2 regions of the Intrasporangium sp. Soil_C_50 genome follow, and region 2 is predicted to be linked to the other one. Evidence: predicted binding sites of a transcription regulator. Region 2 holds the regulator's gene; the other holds the start of a gene.
The links. Region 2 encodes HspR, which represses chaperone genes until heat shock. Its sites were predicted from a motif close to AAGTTGAGTCNNNNNGACTCAACTT; they were not measured.
Positions count from the first base shown of each region.

Region 1 (10,552 bases), on a different contig from region 2:
GATCTCCGTCATGGAGCAACCTTCGCACGAAGCCCCGACGGCGCGCACCCGCGGGGGCGTGAACATTTGCCCCGCGGGTCAGCACGGGCTCACCGACGCGTCTGCAGACGGCGACCCGCCGGCGGCCACCCGAGTCAGCCCGGCGTGGGCGACCCGTGTCAGGAGTCCGTGAGCCGGGCGACCATCTCGATCTCGTGCAGCTCCCCGCGGCGCGGGTGCGGGTGCGTCGCACCGGTGGCCACGAAGCCGCACCGCTCGTAGAGCGCCTGCGCAGCCGGGTTGTTGCTCGTCACCTCGAGGACCACCTCGGACTTGCCGCGCCGTCGGGCCTCGTCGAGAACGGCCTGCACGAGTGCTTCGCCCACACCGCGTCCTCGGGCACGCGCCGCGACGTACATGCCGAAAAGGGTTGCGACGGTGGCTCTCTCGGGCTCCCAGTGCGAACCGAGGCCAGCGCTGCCGAGCACCCCCGACGCGTCCCGGGCCTGCACGAGCCACGCACCCTCGATCCGCTCGCGCCAGTCGGCCTCGTCGTAGACGGCCTCGTCGGCGTGGGTGAACCAGAAGGCGTCGGGCGCGGCGACCAGCATCTCGAGGCGGATCTCGCGGTGGCTCTCCCAGTCGTCGGGGCCGACGGTGTGCAGGTGCATCGCGGGGTGGCCTGCACCTCGGCCGTCCGTTCCGCCCGTTCCGCTCCTTGCGTCCGGTGCGTCCGGTGCGCCCGGTCCGCTCGTGCCGTCCATGCAACCAGCGTCCTCTCAGCCCTGGCCGGAGGCCAGCTCCTTGCTGCGGGCCGCCGCGGCCTCCATCGCCGTGACGAACGCGGCGCGCACCTTGTGGTCGTCGAGCTGGCGCAGCGCCGCGACCGTCGTGCCACCGGGCGAGCTGACCTGCTCGCGAAGCACCGTCGGGTGCTCGCGGGTCTCCTTGAGCATCGTCGCGGCGCCGTACAGCGTCTGGACGACGAGCTCGGTCGAGGTGGCCCGGGGCAGGCCGAGCACGACGCCTGCCTCGATCATCGCCTCGACGACGTAGAAGATGTACGCCGGGCCCGACCCGGAGATCGCGGTGACGGCGTCGAGGTGCTTCTCGGCGAGCCGCACGACCTTGCCGCACGAGGACAGCAGCGCCTCGGCCTCGGCCAGGTGGTCGTCGGTGCAGTGGCTGCCCGGCGCGATGCCGGCCATCCCCTCGTCGACGAGCGCCGGCGTGTTCGGCATGACGCGCACGACCGACGTCCCCTCGGGCAGGCGCGACTCGAGGTACTCGGTCGTGATGCCGGCCGCGAGCGACACGACGACGTTGCCGGGCGCCACGTGGTCGTGGATCTCGTCCAGCAGCCCTGCCATGTCCTGGGGCTTGACGCAGAGCACCAGGGTGTCCGCAGCGTCGGCGGCGTCGGCGTTCGAGAGCGCCCGGACGCCGTAGCGCCCCGCGAGCGCGTCGACCTTCTCCGGCGTGCGGCCGGTGACGACGAGGTCGGCGGCCGGGCGGCCCGAGCGGATGAGCCCGGACACGAGCGTCTCGCCCATGACACCGGCTCCGAAGATCGCGGTCGTCGTCATCGTGGCCTCCTCAGCCGGTGGGGTCGGGTGGGATGGGTGGGGTCGGTGCGCTGGCACCGGAGGTGTCAGCCCTTGGTGGCGACGCCGCGCAGGAAGAACATGACGTTGGCGGGGCGCTCGGCCATCCGCCGCATGAGGTAGCCGTACCACTCCTGGCCGTAGGGGATGTACACGCGCATCTGGTCGCCGCGGTCGGCGATGCGACGCTGCTCCTCGGGCCGGATGCCGTAGAGCATCTGGTACTCGAACGACCTCGGGTCGCGGCCGGCCTGGCCCGCGAGCGCCCCGGCGATCTCGATGAGGCGCGGGTCGTGCGAGGCGACCATCGGGTAGCCGTCGCCCTTCATGAGCACCTTGAGGCAGCGCACGTAGGACTTGTCGACGTCGGCGCTGGACTGGAAGGCGACCGACTCGGGCTCCTTGTAGGCGCCCTTGCAGAGCCGGACGCGCGAGCCGGCGGTGGCGAGGTCGCGGCAGTCGGCCTCGGTCCGGTAGAGGTAGGCCTGCAGCACCGCGCCGACGCTCGGGAAGTCGGCGCGCAGCTCGCGCAGCGACTCGAGGGTGCGGTCGGTGGTCGTGTGGTCCTCCATGTCGAGGGTGACCGTCGTGCCGCCCTTATCGGCCGCCGTGCAGATCTCGCGGGCGTGGTCGAGGGCGATCTTGTCGCCGTCGCCCGGCAGGGCCTGGCCGAGGGCGCTCAGCTTGAGCGAGACCTCGACGGCGCCGCCCTGGGTCAGGCCCTTTTCCGACAGGCCCGTGAGGAGCCCGACGTACGCGTCGCGGGTGTGCTCGGCCTGGGCGAGCTCGAGGCAGTCCTCCCCGAGGTAGTCGATCGTGGCGAGTCGCCCGGAGGCGGCGATCTCGCCGGCGGCACCGACGACGTCGGCGCGGTCGGTGCCGGGCACGAAGCGCTTGACGACCGAGCGCGACACGGGCGCCTTCTCGATGACGTCTCGGATCTTCTCCTGCTTCGACAGCTGCAGGAGGGAGTTGCGCAGCAGGTCGCTGGCGTCCACGGCGGGCCTCCGGGGTCTTCTCGGGCGTTACGGACGGGCGGCGGTGGCCGTCCCTCGGGCGAAATCTACCGCCGCGGGCCGGGTGCCCCGTCCACGCCCGCTGCCGGGCGCCGTCGCTGCCCGCCGCGGGTCGGGCTCCGGTGCGGCAGACTCGGGCCGTGAGCCAGCACTCCCCCGACGCGTCCGATTCGTCGAGCCCCGCCTCGGTGCTGGCGTCCGGCATGACGCTCGAGGACCTCGGCGAGGGCCTGGGCACCGCCTCGACCGTGCTGCGCGGCAACGCCGGCTCGGCCGGCCTCGACGCGTCGGTGCCCACGTGCCCCGGCTGGACGGTGCTCGACCTCGTGGCCCACCAGGGGATGGTGCACCGCTGGGCCACGAGCCACGTACGAGGCGCCCCGGTGCAGGACCCGCAGCGGTTCGAGGCTGAGGGGCGCAGCGCGTCCGACGTGCTCGAGTGGTTCGACGAGGGTGCCACCGGCCTGCTGCAGGCCCTGTCCGACGCGCCGGACGACCTCGACGCCCTCACCTTCCTGCACGACGCGCCCGCGCCCCGCGTCTTCTGGACGCGGCGGCAGTGCTTCGAGACCTCGGTGCACGCCGTCGACGCCATGGCGGCCCGCCTCGGCCGGGCGCCTCGCGCCGACGAGACGTGGCTGCGCCCGCGCCCGGCCGCCGACGGCCTCGACGAGCTGCTGACCGGCTTCGTGCCGCGCCGCAAGCAGGGGGCCCAGCCCGAACGGCCGACGCGGCTGCTCGTGCGGCCCGACGACGCGTCGCTCGCCTGGCTGCTCGACCTCGCCCCCGACCGCCCGGCGACGACGACCCGGATCACCGACGTCGAGGCACTGGACGCGGGCGCCGACGTGGCCTGGACCGGTGGTGCGGTCGAGCTGTTCCTGCGGCTGTGGAGCCGCACCGACGCCGAGCCCGTCGACGCGCTCGAGCGCTGGTGGCGCGACACGGTGTCGGTGACGTGGTGAGCATGAGGAGGAGGTTCGATGCCTGAGGCAGGACTCGGCCGCGCGGTGCAGTCGGCGATCTACCGGGCGGGCGCCTTCGGGCGACGGCCCGAGGTCCCCACCGACGGCACGCAGCTGGAGGAGGCCGCCCGACGCGTCATGTCGAGGCGCGGGTTCGCCTACGTCGCAGGGTCGGCCGGGTCCGAGGCCACCGCGCGCGCCAACCGCGAGGCCTTCGACCGCTGGCAGGTGGTGCCCCGCATGCTCGTCGACACCCGGGAGCGCGACCAGTCGGTCGAGCTGTTCGGACGCCGCCACGCCTCACCCTTCCTCGTCTCCCCCATCGGCGTGCTGTCGATGGCGCACGCCGACGCCGACCTCGCGGTTGCCCGGGGCGCACGGGAGCAGCACGTGACGCCGGTCCTGAGCACCCAGGCGTCGGTGCCGATGGAGGACGTCGCGCGCGAGCTCGGAAGGTCCGGCCACTGGTACCAGCTGTACTGGAGCAGCGACGACGACCTCGTCGAAAGCCTCGTGTCGCGCGCCGAGGCCTGCGGCAGCGAGGCGCTCGTCGTCACCCTCGACACCGCCTACCTCGGCTGGCGCCCGCGCGACCTCGACCTGGGGCACCTGCCGTTCGCGCGCGGCGAGGGCATCGCTCAGTACACGTCCGACCCCGTCTTCCGCCGGCTGGTGGCGGAGCGCGTCGCGGCCGCGGAATCCGCTGGGGCACAAGAGCGTCCGCGCCCCACCCCGGCGGCGGTGTCGACGCTGCTGTCGATGAGCCGCAACCACCCGGGCGACACGCGTCGCAACCTCACCTCGGCCGAGCCGCGGGCCGCGGTCGAGGTGTTCCTCGACGTCTTCAGCCGGCCGTCGCTGACGTGGGAGGACCTACCGCGCCTGCGCGCCCTGACGACGATGCCCGTCGTGCTCAAGGGCGTGCTGCACCCCGAGGACGCGTTGCGCGCGGTCGACGAGGGCGTCGACGGGCTCTGGGTGTCGAACCACGGCGGGCGGCAGGTCGACCGGTCGGTAGCGGCGCTCGACGCGCTGCCCGGGGTCGTTGACGTGGTCCGCGGCGCCGGGTCCGCGATGCCGATCGTGTTCGACAGCGGGATCCGTTGCGGCGCAGACGCCTTCGTCGCCCTCGCACTGGGAGCCAGTGCGGTCGGCGTCGGTCGGCCCCACGTGTACGGGCTGGCGCTGGGCGGTGCGACCGGCGTCGCCGAGGTGCTCCGCAACCTGCGGGCCGAGCTCGACCTCCAGCTGGCGCTCACGGGGCGGACGTCGGTCGCGGCACTGACGCCCGACGACCTCGCGCGCCTCTCCTGAGCCGCGTCGCCAGCTCGCACAGTGGATCTCGGTCGACGCCGGGACCCGTGACAGGGAGGATCAGGGCATGCCTGCGCTGGACCACCTCACGAAGGACGCCTTTCCCAAGTCCGCGAAGTACGACGCCATGTGGCTCGTCGACCTCGACATGGGCCCCCACCCGCTGTGGCTGCTCGAGGACCTCGCGGCAGACCTCGACCTGCGCCCGGGCATGCGCGTGCTCGACCTGGGGTCCGGCCTCGGCGCGACGTCGGTGTTCCTGGCCAAGGAGTACGGCGTGCAGGTCGTGGCGGCCGACCTCTGGGTCGACCCGAGCGAGGCCGCCGCCGTGTTCGACAAGGAGGGCGTGGCCGACCGCGTCCTGCCGGTGCGGGTCGACGCCCACCAGCTGCCCTTCGGCCGCGGCGCCTTCGACGCGATCCTCAGCATCGACGCGTGGGAGTACTTCGGCACCGGCGACCACTACCCGCCCTACGTCGCCAAGTTCCTGCGCCCGGGCGGCCAGCTCGGCGTGGCGACGCCGGCGCTGACCACCGAGGTGCGCGAGCTCGGCGAGATCCCCGACCACGTCGACAAGGTCGTCGGCGCCGAGACCGCTGCCTGGCACACCGCCGAGTGGCTGCGCAGCCAGTGGGACTTCAGCCGCGCGTTCGCGTCGGTCACGGCGCGCACCCAGCCGGAGGGCTGCGCGAACTGGCTGCTGTGGGAGCGGGCGGTCAACGAGCTCAAGGGCCAGGCAACCTCGCCGGTGCAGCAGATGCTCGAGGCCGACGGTGGCGCCTTCGTCACGTTCGCGCTCGTCACCGGGAGGGTCGCGTGAGTGGCACCGACGCCACGGGCACCGACGCCACGGGCACCGACGCGTCGGGCGTGCCCGACGACACCGATGCCACACGCGTCACCGCGGCCGACCTCGTCCACCTGCGCCGGGCCGTCGAGCTGGCCCGACTGGCGCTCGAGCGCGGCGACGAGCCGTTCGGCTCGGTGCTCGTGTCCGCGGACGGCGAGGTGCTCTTCGAGGACCACAACCACGTCGTCGAGATGGACGAGACGCAGCACCCCGAGCTCGCCATCGCCCGCTGGGCCGGCGCGCGCCTCACCGGATCGGAGCGCGCCGCGGCCACGGTCTACACCTCGGGCGAGCACTGCGCCATGTGCTCGGCCGCGCACGGCTGGGTGGGCCTGGGCCGGATCGTCTACGCCGTCAGCAGCGAGCAGCTGGGCCGGTGGCGGGCGTCGTGGGGCGCGCCGCCCTCTCCGGTCCGCGCGCTCGCCATCACCGACGTCGTGCCGGACGCCGTCGTCGCCGGCCCGGCACCCCAGCTCGAGGACGAGGTGCACGACCTGCACCGGCGCTTCGCCCGCCGTCACCCACCCGCCTGACGCATCGGGCCCGCCGCCACGAACCCCGCCGACCGCACGTGGACGGGTCGAGCGGCCGGATCGACGCGCGGGAAGTGGCCGGAGAGGGGCGTTCGGGCGGTTCGATCCGGCCACTTGTCCCTCCAGCACAGCTCGGTCGCGCGGCCGGAGGCGTGGGTCGAGGGGTGGACAGCGTTTCGCCCACGGCGAACAGAGGCCGAACCTGAGCGCAACCGACTCAGGATGGGGAACAGGACCCGACGCCGCCGCGTTGGTCGGGTTGTGCTCGTCGACAGCGGGCACGGATAGCATCGAGATGTCTCTCGATCAGTCAGGAGAAGAACATGTTCGAACGGTTCACCGACAGGGCCCGGAGGGTGGTTGTCCTCGCGCAGGAGGAAGCGCGCCTGCTCAACCACAACTACATCGGGACCGAGCACATCCTCCTGGGTCTGATCCACGAAGGCGAAGGCGTCGCCGCGAAGGCCCTCGAGTCGCTCGACATCTCGCTCGAAGCGGTCCGGGCCCAGGTCCAGGAGATCATCGGCCAGGGGCAGCAGGCCCCCACCGGCCACATTCCCTTCACGCCCCGCGCCAAGAAGGTCCTCGAGTACTCGCTGCGCGAGGCCCTCCAGCTCGGCCACAGCTACATCGGCACCGAGCACATCCTCCTCGGCCTCATCCGTGAGGGCGAGGGCGTCGCCGCGCAGGTGCTCGTCAAGCTCGGCGCCGAGCTGAACAAGGTGCGCCAGCAGGTCATCCAGCTCCTGTCGGGCTACCAGGGCGGCCAGGGCAGCGAGAAGGCCGGCGCCGGAGTCGGCCAGGCCCAGGGCGAGGGCACCCCGGCGGGGTCGCTCGTGCTCGACCAGTTCGGCCGCAACCTCACGCAGGCCGCCCGCGAGGGCAAGCTCGACCCGGTCATCGGGCGCGAGAAGGAGATCGAGCGGGTCATGCAGGTGCTGTCCCGCCGCACCAAGAACAACCCCGTCCTCATCGGCGAGCCCGGCGTCGGCAAGACCGCCGTCGTCGAGGGCCTGGCCCAGGACATCGTCAAGGGCGAGGTGCCCGAGACGCTCAAGGACAAGCAGCTCTACACCCTCGACCTCGGCTCGCTCGTGGCCGGCAGCCGTTACCGCGGTGACTTCGAGGAGCGGCTCAAGAAGGTCCTCAAGGAGATCCGCACCCGCGGCGACATCATCATCTTCATCGACGAGATCCACACGCTCGTCGGTGCCGGTGCTGCCGAGGGCGCCATCGACGCGGCGAGCATCCTCAAGCCGATGCTGGCCCGCGGCGAGCTGCAGACGATCGGCGCGACGACGCTCGACGAGTACCGCAAGCACATCGAGAAGGACTCGGCCCTCGAGCGGCGCTTCCAGCCGATCCAGGTGCAGGAGCCGACGCTGCCGCACGCCATCGAGATCCTCAAGGGCCTGCGCGACCGCTACGAGGCGCACCACCGGGTCACGATCACCGACGGCGCGCTCGTCGCCGCGGCGAACATGGCCGACCGGTACATCAACGACCGCTTCCTCCCGGACAAGGCGATCGACCTCATCGACGAGGCGGGCGCACGACTGCGCATCCGCCGGATGACGGCGCCGCCGGACCTGCGCGACTTCGACGAGAAGATCGCCGCGCTGGTCCGCGAGAAGGAGTCGGCGATCGACGGCCAGGACTTCGAGCGCGCGGCCCGTGTCCGCGACGACGAGAAACGCCTGCGACAGGAGAAGGCCGAGCGCGAGGCGCAGTGGAAGTCGGGCGACATGGACGTCGTGGCCGAGGTCGACGAGGAGCTCATCGCCGAGGTCCTGGCTGCCAGCACCGGCATCCCGGTCTTCAAGCTGACCGAGGAGGAGTCGAGCCGACTGCTCCACATGGAGGACGAGCTGCACAAGCGCATCGTCGGCATGGACGACGCCGTCAAGGCGCTGTCCCAGGCGATCCGCCGCACCCGCGCCGGTCTGAAGGACCCGCGTCGTCCGGGTGGCTCGTTCATCTTCGCCGGCCCCACCGGCGTCGGTAAGACCGAGCTGGCCAAGACGCTCGCCGAGTTCCTCTTCGGCAGCGAGGACGCGCTCATCCAGCTCGACATGTCCGAGTACTCCGAGAAGCACACGGTGAGCCGCCTGTTCGGCTCGCCCCCCGGCTACGTCGGCTACGAGGAGGGCGGCCAGCTCACCGAGAAGGTGCGCCGCAAGCCGTTCTCCGTCGTGCTCTTCGACGAGGTCGAGAAGGCCCACCCGGAGATCTTCAACTCGCTGCTCCAGGTGCTCGAGGACGGCCGCCTCACCGACTCCCAGGGTCGGATGGTCGACTTCAAGAACACGGTCATCATCATGACGACCAACCTCGGCACGCGGGACATCTCCAAGGCCAACATGGGCTTCTCGGCCGGGCCCGACAGCCGCTCGGACTACGAGCGTATGAAGGCGAAGGTCACCGACGAGCTCAAGCAGCACTTCCGGCCCGAGTTCCTCAACCGCGTCGACGACACCATCGTGTTCCCGCACCTCAACAAGGACGAGATCACGCAGATCGTCGACCTCGAGATCGCCAAGCTCGACAAGCGGCTCAAGGACAAGGACATGGGCATCGAGCTCACGCAGGCGGCCAAGGACCTGCTCGCCAAGAAGGGCTACGACCCCGTGCTCGGTGCGCGCCCGCTGCGTCGCACCATCCAGCGCGAGATCGAGGACGCCCTCTCGGAGAAGATCCTCTACGCCGAGTTCACGTCCGGGCAGTACATCAAGGTCGACACCGAGGGCGAGGGCAAGGAGGAGACGTTCACCTTCTCCGACATGGCCCACCCCGACGCGTCGCACCGCCCGGCCGACGACCTCCCGGCGCTGCCCGAGGGCGCGGCCCTCGACGAGGCCCTGGGTGTCAACGTGACGGCCGGCCCGTCGGTGCCCGACGACACCGTCTACCCCGACCACGGGGTGGCCGGCGGCGAGCGCTGAACCGCTGACGCGGTAGGACAACACGGCCGAAGGGGCCGGGGACACGTCTCCCCGGCCCCTTCGCCGTCCCCGCGTCCGACGGCGTCGGCGCCCTTCGACCGAGGGCGGACGCCGGAGCTCACTCTCGTCAGACCCCGGTCGTAGCCGGGCCGGACGCGTCGGTCCCGTCGGCCGACGACGTGGACCACCCCGCGCGGCGAGGGTTGGGGCCATGAGCCAGAACCAGAACGCGACCGAGGGCCTCGTCGCCACGGACCTCGTCATGACCTACGGCCGGAACCCCGGCCAGACCCCGCCAGCGCTCGGGGGCGTCGACCTGACCGTGCGACCCGGCGAGAGCCTCGCCGTCATGGGCCCGTCGGGCTCGGGCAAGACGACGCTGCTGCACGTGCTCGCCGGCATCCTGCGCCCGACCGGCGGCCAAGTGCTGTGGCGCGGCCGCGACGTCGCCCGGATGTCCGACCGTGAGCGGACCACCCTGCGCCGCAAGGACTTCGGCTTCGTCTTCCAGCAGGGGATGCTTCTGCCCGAGCTGCCCGCCGTCGAGAACGTGGCCCTGCCGCTCATGCTCGACGGGGTCTCGCGACGGACCGCGACGCGCCAGGCGATGCCGCTCTTCGCGCCGCTCGGGCTCGCCGGCCTCGAGAAGCGACGCCCCGGCGAGCTGTCGGGCGGGCAGGCCCAGCGCGTCGCCATCGCCCGGGCCATGGTGGCGCGCCCCGGCGTCGTGTTCGCCGACGAGCCGACAGGCGCCCTCGACCAGCACACGAGCGCAGACGTGATGCGCCACCTCACCGACCTGGCCGCCCACACCGGCGCGGCCCTCGTCGTCGTGACGCACGACGAGAACGTCGCAGCGTGGTGCGGCACCGTCGTGCGGGTGCGGGACGGGCGCGTCGTCGAGCGGACGACGCGCCGACCGGGAGCCACAGTCGGCGTCGCGCCCGGCACGGCGCCCGGCACGGCGCCCGACGCGTCCGTGGCGGTTCCGGCGCCGGGGGTGGCCCGATGAGGGCTGCACTGTCGCTGTGGTGGCGGCTGCGCCGGGCCGGAGCCGGCGAGGACCGGGTGCCCGGCGTGCTCGCCATCGTGTCCTTTGCGGTCGCGACGGCGTCGCTGCTCGTCTGCGTAGCGGGGCTGACCGCCTTCGAGGCGCGCAACGCGACGCCCCCGGGCGCCGACGCCGGCGGCCTGTCGATCGACGCGGCCACGATCGGCGACCTCTACGTCACACTCGCGTGGATCGCGACGACGTGCATGGTCATCCCCATCCTCACCCTCGGCGGCGTGGCTGCGCGCCTGGCCATCGCCCGGCGTGATCAGCGGCTCGCGGCGCTGCGGCTCGCGGG
Region 1 covers NZ_JBDGKB010000004.1:226,330-236,881, forward strand. The annotation lists gene AC3A5R_RS12550 (GNAT family N-acetyltransferase) at 1-12, opposite strand, end outside; gene AC3A5R_RS12555 (GNAT family N-acetyltransferase) at 159-650, opposite strand; gene proC (pyrroline-5-carboxylate reductase) at 759-1,565, opposite strand; gene AC3A5R_RS12565 (proline dehydrogenase family protein) at 1,631-2,581, opposite strand; gene AC3A5R_RS12570 (maleylpyruvate isomerase N-terminal domain-containing protein) at 2,740-3,564, shown strand; gene AC3A5R_RS12575 (alpha-hydroxy-acid oxidizing protein) at 3,583-4,878, shown strand; gene AC3A5R_RS12580 (SAM-dependent methyltransferase) at 4,946-5,698, shown strand; gene AC3A5R_RS12585 (nucleoside deaminase) at 5,749-6,261, shown strand; gene AC3A5R_RS12590 (ATP-dependent Clp protease ATP-binding subunit) at 6,585-9,203, shown strand; gene AC3A5R_RS12595 (ABC transporter ATP-binding protein) at 9,415-10,215, shown strand; gene AC3A5R_RS12600 (FtsX-like permease family protein) at 10,212-10,552, shown strand, end outside.
Region 1: a site for HspR is predicted at 6,461-6,485, ahead of AC3A5R_RS12590 (ATP-dependent Clp protease ATP-binding subunit). Genes of this name have one in related genera too.

Region 2 (10,552 bases):
GCGCGGCTGCCGTCGCTGCGGGCGATCGCCAGCGACTCCTCGACCGTGCCGCTCGAGGCGAGGATGCGCTCGACGCGGCCAGCGGCCGTCGTGGCGCCCTCGACGGTCCACGGGTGGGGCAGCTCGATGGGGCCGTCCTCGAGGCTCCAACCGTAGGTGCGGGTGAAGGCCTCGTTGAGCGAGACGACCCGTCCGCCGGGCTCGAACACGGCCAGCGGCTCGTGCAGCGAGGCGACGACGGCGCGGCGCCACGCGGCGTCGCGGGCGCGCTCGCGGGAACGGGCGAGGTTGGCGGACAGGCGAGCCCGCAGGTGACGCATCTCGAAGGGCTTGGCGACGTAGTCGTCGGCGCCGCGGACGAGGCCGGTGACGCTCGCCTCGTCGCCGGCCCGCGCGGTCAGCATGACCACGGGGAGGTCGGCGAGCACGTCGTCGTCGCGCAGCGCCTGCAGCAGGCCGAGGCCGTCGAGCCGCGGCATCATGACGTCGGCGAGGACGAGGTCGGGCCGGCGTGACCGCGCCGCCTTCAGGGCCTCGACGCCGTCGCGGGCGGTGACGACCTCGTACCGGTCGGCCAGGGCCTCCGCGAGGTAGGCGCGCATGTCGCCGTTGTCCTCGGCGAGCAGCAGCAGGGGACGCTCGTCGGGCTGCACCTCGACGCCGTTGACCGGCGCGAGACCGGGCTCGGCCGGCAGGGCGGCGACGATGGCGTCGTCGAGGGGCGCGTCGGCCCCGGCGTCCCAGCCCTGGGCCTCGACGAGGAAGGACTCGACGGCGCGCGGCGTGATCGACGGGCTCGCCGGCTCGACGCCCTCCGGGGGCCGACCCCACGGGAGGCGGACGCCGAACGTGCTGCCCATGCCCTCGACCGAGTCGACCCAGGCGTGGCCGCCCTGCAGCTCGGCGAGCTGGCGCACGAGGAAGAGGCCGATGCCGGCGCCCTCCCGCGAGCGCGCGCCGTCGGTGCGCGGCAGCTGCCGGAACCGCTCGAAGACCGACGCGAGGTCGGCCGCCGGGATGCCGATCCCGGAGTCGGTGACGAGCACCTCGAAGCCGTCCTCCAGCGCGTGGAGGGTCACCTCGACCCCGCCCGTGGGCGTGTACTTCAGGGCGTTGGACAGCAGGTTGAGCACGATCCGCTCGACCATGTCGCGGTCGACCCAGGCGGGACGGCCGAGGTCGGGCACGTCGGTGGCGAAGGTGAGCCCGACGCGGTGCACGGCGGGGCGGAAGCTGGCAGCGAGGCCGCGCACGAGCTCGGCGACGTCGGTCTCGACGACGTGCGGCTCGACCCGGCCGGCGTCGATGCGGGTGATGTCGAGCAGCTGGTCGACGAGGACCCGCAGCCGCTCGGCGTTGCGGCCGACGAGCTCGAGGTGGCGCCGGACGGCCGGCTCGAGGTCGGGCTCGTCGAGGGCGTCCTCGACGGGACCGGCGATGAGCGTCAGCGGGGTGCGCAGCTCGTGGCTGATGTTGGTGAAGAAGGCGCTCTTGGCGGCGTCGAGCTCGGCGAGGGCCTCGGCCCGTTGCCGCTCGTCGTCGAGGCGGCGCACCCCGGCGAAGGCGGCGGCGACGTGCGACGCGCACAGCTCGACGTAGGCCTGCAGCTGCTCGTCCCACGGGCGCCGCAGGTTGGCGGTGAAGACGAGCGAGGCGCTCGCCTCGTCGCGGCCGGGCTCGACGACCGGCACGACGTGCACGTGGCCGGCGGGAGCGCCCGGCGCGTCGACCGCGTCCGCCGCTTCGACGGGGTCCACCACGAGGTCGACGGACGCGTGGTCGTTGACGTTCTCGCGCACGATCCCGAGCGCCAGCCGCTCGACGTCCTCGATCGTGGCGGCGCCGCCGAGGGCCGCGCCGAGCCGCGACACGATCGAGGCGCGCCGCTCGGCCAGCACCTTGCTCGTCGTCTCGGTCGAGATGTCGAGGATCCCGGCGACCTCCCCCTCGGAACCGCTGACGACGCTGTAGGACCACGTGAAGTAGGCCTCTTCGAGGAAGCCGTTGCGATCGACGACGAGCAGCTGGTCCTCGTCCCACGACGGCTCGCGCGTCGTCGTCACCTCGGTGAACCGCGGCTCGATGACGTCCCACACCTCGGGCCACACGTCGCGCACCGGCAGGCCGAGAGCCGCCGGGTGCTTCTCGTCGCCGAGCAGGACCCGGTAGGCGTCGTTGTAGAGCATGAGCAGCTCGGGACCCCAGCACACGAGGATGGGGAACCGCTGCGCCAGCGCCGCGTTGACCACGCTGACGAGCTCGGCCGGCCACGTGTCCACGGGGCCGAGCGCGGTGGCCGCCCAGTCGACGGTTGCGAAGAGACGCCCGAGATCGGTCTCGGGCAGCACGAGCCTCGGCATCTGCTCCCACGTCTCGCCGGCTCCGGCAGGGTCGGGAACACCGTACGACGTCGTCGGGTCGAGCGGGTGGGTCAAGAGAAGATCCTCCACCTGGGCATGGCACAGCCAGTGCCCGCGTGGCTGGAGGCCCGGCAATCCTTGCACCTCACCCCGGGCTTGCCAAACGGGCGCGGACGCGCCGCTGGCCCTGTCGCGTCAGTGCTGAGGACGCCAGACGACGAGCGCCTGCGAGGCGGCGGTGCGCGGCGGGCGCTGCCCGGGACGCATCGGGACGGCCTCGCCGCGCGGGCCGACCGCGAAGAACCGCGTGCTCGCGTGCAGGGCCGCCCGGGTGCGCTCGAGGTCGGCCGCGAGCTCCTCGACCCTGGACTGCAGCGCGGTCACGTGGTTCTCGAGGTCGAGGATGCGCTGGATGCCGACGAGCGAGACGCCCTCGTGCGAGAGGCGCTGCACCTCGCGGAGCAGCTCGACGTCGCGGGTGCTGTAGCGACGCCCACCGCCCCGGGTCCGCGACGGCGTCACGAGCCCGAGGCGGTCGTACTGGCGCAGCGTCTGCGCGTGCATCCCGGCCAGCTCGGCCGCGACGGAGATGACGAAGACGGGCGCGTCGTCGTCGTGCCCTGCGGGGCGTGCGCTCCTGCGTGCCATGCTCACCGCTCCTTCCTCGTCGTGCCCTCGGGTGGGCCGTCCGGCGTCAGGCCCGGGCCCGGCGGAAGAGGTCGGCGCGGGGGTCCTGGCCGTCCTCGGCCGCAGCCATCGTCTCGATCGCGGCGCGGGCCTCGTCGGTGAGCCGCTGCGGCACGACGACCTGCACCTTGGCCAGGAGGTCGCCGGTGTGCTCGCCGCGGTGGACGCCGCGGCCCTTGACGCGCAGGACGCGCCCGCTCGGGGTGCCGGCCGCGATGCGCACCTTGACCTGCCCGCCGTCGAGGGTCGGCACCGGGACGGTGGCCCCGAGCGCGGCCTCGGCGAAGGTGACGGGGAGGTCGACGGTGAGGTTGTCGCCGTCGCGCCCGAAGACCGGGTGCTTCTCGACGGTCACCGTGAGGATGAGGTCGCCGGCGGGACCGCCGGCCTCGCCCTGACGGCCCTTGCCGCGGAGGCGGATCTTCTGGCCGTCCTTGACACCGGCGGGGATCCGCGCGTTGAGCCGGCCGAGGTCGGGCGAGCTGAGCGTCACCGTGGAGCCCTCGACGGCGTCGCGGAAGCCGATGCTCGTCGAGGCCTGCACGTCGGCGCCGGGTCGCGGGCCGGCCGGCGCGCCATAGCCGCCGTACTGCTGGCCGAAGCCGCCCGCACCACCCGGGGCGCCGCCGCCGAACATCTGCCCGAGGATGTCCTCGAGGTTCGGCTGGCCGGCACCGGCACCACCCCCGCCGAAGCGGACGCGGGTGCCGCCGGGACCAGCCGCCCCGCCGAAGGCGGAGAAGATGTCCTCGAACCCGGCGCCCCCGCCGCCGGGGCCGCCCGCGGTGAAGCGGGCGCCCCCGTGCGACATGGCGCGGATCGCGTCGTACTCGCGGCGCTGCTCGGGGTCGGACAGGACCGCGTAGGCCTCGCCGATCTCCTTGAAGCGCTCCTCGGCCCTGGTGTCGCCGACGTTGTGGTCGGGGTGCAGGTCGCGGGCGAGCTTGCGGTAGGCCTTCTTGATCGCGGCAGCGTCGGCATCCTGGGCGACGCCGAGGGTCGCGTAGAAGTCCTTCTCGAACCAGTCCTGGCTAGCCATGGCGCACCTGCCTCTCCTGCTGCGGCCGCACGCGATCCGCTGCGGTCCTCACATCATCATCGATGCCGGCCGACGCGTGGGGCGTCGGCGCGGCGTGGCGCTCACGCGGGGTCGGCAACCGACACCCGGGCGGCGCGGACGAGCCGGTCACCGATGCGGTAGCCCGGCTGGAGCACCTGGACGACGGTCGTGCCCGTGGCACCCTCGGGCAGCTCGGCCTCGACGTGCATGAGGGCCTCGTGCACGTTGGGGTCGAACTCCTCGCCCGCCTCGCCGAGGCGCTCGACGCCGAAACGGCCGAGCGTCGCCTCGAGCTTGTCGGCGATGGCCGCGAAGGGTCCGCCGGCGAGGTCGCCGGCCTGACGGGCCATGTGGATGTCGTCGAGCACCGGCAGCAGCGACTCGACGACGCTGCCCACCGCGGTGTGGCGGATGACCTCGCGGTCGCGGTCGACGCGCTTCTTGTAGTTGACGTACTCGGCCTGCAGACGCTGGAGGTCGGCGAGGTAGGACGCCGCGAGCGCGTCCTCCTGCGCGAGGGCCTCCCGCTCGGTGGCGGACTCCGAGCCGTGGTCGTACTCGTCGTCGCCACCGGGCTCGGACGAGGCGCCGGGGCCACCCTCGTAGTACGTGTGGTGGCCCCGGGCGCCCGCGCCGGGGGTGCCGGCGGACTCGCCGCCGGCACCCTGCGCGTCCGTCACCTCGGGCCCGCCGGCGCCGGGCTGGGCGCCCTCGGCCTGTGGGTTCGGGGCGGACTCGGTCACTTGGCGTCCTTGGCCTCGTCCTCGTCGACGACCTCGGCGTCGACGACGTCGTCGTCGGACGCGTCCGCGCCGGCCGAACCCGAGTGGGCCCCGTCGGGACCCGTGCCGTCGGCGCCCGGGGCGCCGGCGGAGGCGGCGCTCGCCTGCTCCGAGGCGTAGACCGCCTGGCCCATGGCCTGCGACTTGGTGTTGAGGTCCTCGATCTTGGCCTTGACGTCCTCGGCCGTGGCCTCGGAGCCCTCGGCGATCGCGGCCTTGAGGTCGGCGAGCGACTCCTCGACCGGCGTCTTGACGTCGGCCGGGATCTTGTCGCCGGACTCCTTGAGGAAGTTCTCGGTCGAGAAGACGAGCTGCTCGGCCTGGTTGCGCACCTCGGCCTGCTCGCGACGCTTGTGGTCCTCCTCGGCGTGCGCCTCGGCGTCCTTGACCATCCGGTCGATCTCCTCCTTGGACAGGGCCGAGCCGCCGGTGATCGTCATCTTCTGCTCCTTGCCGGTGCCCTGGTCCTTGGCACTGACGTTGACGATGCCGTTGGCGTCGATGTCGAAGGTGACCTCGATCTTCGGCACGCCGCGGGGGGCCGGCGCGATGCCGGTCAGCTCGAAGGTGCCGAGCGACTTGTTGTGCTGGGCGATCTCGCGCTCACCCTGGAAGACCTGGATGAGGACCGAGGGCTGGTTGTCGTCGGCGGTGCTGAAGATCTCCGAGCGCTTCGTCGGGATCGCGGTGTTGCGCTCGATGAGCTTGGTGAACAGGCCACCCTTGGTCTCGATGCCGAGGCTCAGCGGCGTGACGTCGATGAGCAGGACGTCCTTGCGCTCGCCCTTGAGGACGCCGGCCTGCAGGCTCGCGCCCATGGCGACGACCTCGTCGGGGTTGACGCCCTTGTTGGGCTCCTTGCCGCCGGTCATCTCCTTGACGAGGGCCGCGACCGCGGGCATGCGGGTCGAGCCGCCGACGAGGACGACGTGGTCGATGTCGGACACCTTGATGCCGGCGTCCTCGATGACCTTGTGGAACGGGGCCTTGGTGCGGTCGAGCAGCGCCTTGGTCATCTGCTCGAACTGCGCGCGGGTGACGTTCTCGTCGAGGTGGATCGGGCCCTCGGGCGTCATCGAGATGTACTGCGCCGAGATGTTGGTGCTCGTCGCGGTGGAGAGCTCCTTCTTGGCGCGCTCGGCCTCGTCGCGGAGGCGCTGCATCGCGATCTTGTCCTTGGACAGGTCCTGGCCCGTCTTGTTCTTCACCTGGGTGATGAGGTGCTGGACGATGACGTCGTCCCAGTCGTCGCCACCGAGGTGGTTGTCGCCGTTGGTGGCGCGCACCTGGATCGTGGCGAAGCCGTCCTCGGCGTCCTTGCCGACCTCGAGGAGGGACACGTCGAACGTGCCGCCACCGAGGTCGAAGACGAGGATGAGCTCGTCCTCCTTGCCCTTGTCGAGGCCGTAGGCGAGCGCGGCCGCGGTGGGCTCGTTGACGATGCGCAGGACGTTGAGGCCCGCGATCTCACCGGCCTCCTTGGTGGCCTGGCGCTCGGCGTCGTCGAAGTACGCGGGCACGGTGATGACGGCGTCGGTCACGGTCTCGCCGAGGTAGGACTCGGCGTCGCGCTTGAGCTTCTGGAGGATGCGGGCGCTGATCTCCTGCGCCGTGTAGGTCTTGCCGTCGATCTCGGGCGAGCGCCAGTCGGTGCCCATGTGGCGCTTGACGGAACGGATCGTCCGGTCGACGTTCGTGACGGCCTGGCGCTTGGCGACCTCGCCGACGAGCACCTCACCGTTCTTGCTGAAGGCGACGACCGACGGGGTCGTGCGACCGCCCTCGGCGTTCGCGATGATCGTCGGCTCGCCGCCCTCGAGGACGGAGACGGCCGAGTTGGTGGTGCCGAGGTCGATTCCGACCGCACGTGCCATGGTGACTCCTTGATGCTCTGGTGATGCTCTGGTCCGGTTGACAGGTCCTCGCTCAATCTGCGCCAGCGGGCCCGTCGTTGTCAAAGCCGCGCTCGCAAATCTTGCGTCTGGTTGGCTCAACTCCGTGGTCATGCCGATTGTTCCCGCGCGCGGATCCACAGGTGCCGTGGGTACCGTCGGGAGCACGAGCGGGGCAGCCGAGCGGCGAGGTGGACGGGCGATGACCCTGACGAGGACGAGCGGTCCCCGGCACGGTGGCCGACGGGCAGCCGGTCGGGCGCTGGGCAGGCTCGCGATCGTGGGCGTCCTCGGGACCACCGCCTGCTCGTCCGGCGGCCCGACAGCGACGACGACCTCGACCGGTGCCGTCGCGACCTCCACCTCCTCCGTCCCGACGAGCACCGCATCCTCGACGTCGCCGGCCGCGACGACACCGACCACGACCGGGCCCGTACCGACCCCCACCCCGTCGGCGACCTCGCGCGCGGGCCGACCGACCGGATCGGTGACGGTGCTGCGCACCCTCGCCACCGGTCTCGACGTGCCGTGGGGCCTGGCGCTGCTAGCCGACCGGACAGCCGTCCTGGTCACGACGCGTGACGACGGACGCGTCCGGCGCATCGACCTGTCCACCGGACGCGTCACGAGCGTCGGGCGCGTGCCCGGCGTCGTGTCGAACGTCGACCAGCAGGGCGAGGCAGGGCTGCTCGGCATCGCAGTGAGCCCCCGGTTCGCCTCGGACAGAACGCTCTTCGTGTACTACTCCACTGCGAACGACAACCGCATCGCGACGATGACCTACGACGCCACAGCGCCCGCTGGGCAGCAGCTCGGGGCACTGCACGTCATCGTGCGCGGCATCCCGCACGGGGTGCACCACAACGGCGGTCGCCTCGCCTTCGGCCCCGACGGCTACCTCTACGCCACGACCGGCGAGGCCGGCAACCCCTCTCTGGCACAGGACCGCTCGTCGCTCGGCGGCAAGATCCTGCGGCTGACCACGGCGGGCCGGCCGGCTCCCGGCAACCCGTTCGGCACGCTCGTGTGGAGCTACGGACACCGCAACGTCGAGGGCATCGTGTGGGACGCCTCCGGGCGGTTGTGGTCCTCGGAGTTCGGCGACCACCTCCACGACGAGCTCAACCTCATCCGCAAGGGTGGCAACTACGGTTGGCCCCAGACCGAGGGAAAGACGTCCCAGCCGGGGATCGTGTCGCCCGTCGTGCAGTGGAACCCGGACGCGAACTCACCGAGCGGGATCGCCATCGCGGCCGGGTCGGCCTGGCTCGGCGGCCTCAAGGGCGAGCGGCTGTGGCGGGTGCCGCTCGACGGCGCGACCACGGCCGGCGCCCCGCAGGCGTTCCTCGACGGCCGCTACGGCCGCCTGCGCAGCGTCCTTGCCATCGACGACCGGACGCTGCTCGTGACGACGAGCAACCGCGACGGACGCACCTCGCCGAATGCCGGCGACGACCGGATCCTCGTGCTGCGCGTCAGCTGACCCGGGCCTCGCGGTCGCCGGTCGCGACGGCCCCTGCGGCGTGCTCGCCGACGGCCTCGAGCCAGCGAACCGCGTCGGACCGGGCGGCGTCGAAACCGCCCGCCGCGTCGACGAGCGACCACCCGGTCACTCCGGCAGGAAGGGGCGCGGCGAGGTCACCGGCCACGACGACGCCGCGCGCACCGGCGGCGGCCGCGAGCCCCAGCACGTGACCGGCCACCTTGCCGGTGAGCGACTGTTCGTCCCAGCGGCCCTCCCCACTGACGACGACGTCGGCACCCGCCACGGCGTCGGGAAGCCCGACGAGCGAGGCGACGGCGGCGGCTCCGGGCCGTAGCACCGCGCCCCAGAGCGTCGCGAACCCGTAGGCGGTGCCCCCGGCCGCGCCGGCTCCCGGCTGGTCCGCGTCACCCTCGAGGACGGCGTGCCACCGGGCCAGGGCAGCTTCGAGCGTGACGACCTGCTCGGGCGAGGCCCCCTTCTGCGGCCCGAACACGTGGGCCGCGCCCGCCGGGCCGAGCAGCGGTGCCGTGACGTCGCAGAGGATCGTGACGCCGTCGGAAGGGGCCGGGCGCAGTGTGCTCGCGTCGACGTGCGTCGCCGCGGACAGCCCGAGCCCGCCCGGCCCGACGTCCCCGCCCGACGCGTCGAGGACGCGCAGGCCGAGGGCGCGCAGTGCGCCGCTGCCGCCGTCGGTCGACGCCGAGCCGCCCACGGCGAGCGTCACCTCCGCCACGCCGACGTCGAGGGCAGCGGCGAGCACCCGGCCGAGGGCGTCGGTGTCGGCGCCGCCCGGGTCGCCGGTGCCGACGAGGGGCAGGCCGCAGCACTCGGCCAGCTCGACCACGGCCCGGTCGCCGACCGTGGCCCAGCGGGCGCGGTGCTCGCGACGACCGGGCAGGCGCACCGTCTCGACGTGCACGACGGCCCGCTCGGAGGCGAGGACCGCGTCGAGCGTGCCCTCGCCGCCGTCGGCCATCGGCACTTCGACGACCTCGTCGGCGGGTCGGGCCCGGAGCCAGCCGCGGACCAGCGCGGCCGCCACCTCGGGCGCGGACGCGCTGCCCTTGAAGGAGTCGGGTGCGACGACGACGCGCAGCGGCCGGCTGGTCACCGGTATCACGTCAGAGCCACGGCGCGACGAGCGCGTCGTAGCGCTCCCGCATCTGGGTGAGCACCTCGGCCGGGTCGCGCGACCAGATGTCGGCGTTGAAGATCTCGACCTCGATGTCGCCCGCGTAACCCGCCCGCGTCACGGCACGCGTCCAGCGCTCGAAGTCGATGTGGCCGTCGCCCATCATCCCGCGCGACAGCAGCGCCCCCTCGGGGATCGGGAGGTTGAAGTCGCACACCTGGTAGGAGCTGATCCGGCCCTCGCGCCCGGCGCGTTCGACCATCGCCTCGGCGGCCGGGTCCCAGAACACGTGGAAGGTGTCGACGACGACGCCGACGGCGGCCGGGTCGTGGTCGGCGGCGAGGTCGAGGGCCTGCTCGAGCGTCGAGATGACGGCGCGGTCGGCGACGAACATCGGGTGCAGCGGCTCGAGCGCGAGGCGGACGCCGCACTCCGACGCGTACGGCGCGAGGTCGCCGATGCGGTCGGCCACCCGCTGCCGGGCCGCGAGCAGGTCGAGGTCGCCCTCGGGCAGCCCACCGGCGACGACGACGAGCTCGGGGGCTCCCAGCGCTGCCGCCTCGTCGATCGCCCGCCGGTTGTCCGCGAGCGCGGCAGCCACGGCGTCCGGGTCGGCAGCCGTGAAGAACCCGCCGCGGCACAGCGAGGAGGCACGCAAGCCCGTCTCGCGGAGACGACGGGCCGCCGTGTCGAGGCCCGCCTCCTCGACCTTGTCGCGCCACAGGCCGAGCGCGGGCACGTCGAACCGCAGCGCGAGGTCGACGGACTCGTCGAAGGAGAGCCGCTGCGTCGTCATGGTGTTGAGCGAGAGCCGTTGCGGCGCAGAGCGTCTCGCGTCGACGGCACGAACCGTCTCGATGGCCTGGCTCACGGCGCCTCCCACCCGTTGGCGGCGAGCCACGCGGTGACGCGCCGGGCCGCGAGGTCCGGGTCGACCACGAGACCGGCCTCCTCCGCGAGCTCCAGCGCCCGCACGAGGTGCAGCACCGACCGGCCGGTCGACAGGCCGCCGACCATCTGGAAGCCGGGCTGCCGGCCGTTGACCCACGCGAGGAAGGCGATGCCCGTCTTGTAGAAGCGTGTCGGCGCCGCGAAGACGTGCCGCCCGAGGTCGCGGGTCGAGTCGAGCACCCTGCGGGCCGTGGCGTCGTCA
Region 2 covers NZ_JBDGKB010000005.1:30,825-41,376, forward strand. The annotation lists gene AC3A5R_RS13260 (ATP-binding protein) at 1-2,435, opposite strand, end outside; gene AC3A5R_RS13265 (heat shock protein transcriptional repressor HspR) at 2,556-3,008, opposite strand; gene AC3A5R_RS13270 (DnaJ C-terminal domain-containing protein) at 3,055-4,086, opposite strand; gene AC3A5R_RS13275 (nucleotide exchange factor GrpE) at 4,188-4,850, opposite strand; gene dnaK (molecular chaperone DnaK) at 4,847-6,763, opposite strand; gene AC3A5R_RS13285 (PQQ-dependent sugar dehydrogenase) at 6,984-8,264, shown strand; gene AC3A5R_RS13290 (glycerate kinase) at 8,257-9,378, opposite strand; gene AC3A5R_RS13295 (sugar phosphate isomerase/epimerase family protein) at 9,389-10,195, opposite strand; gene AC3A5R_RS13300 (dihydrodipicolinate synthase family protein) at 10,267-10,552, opposite strand, start outside.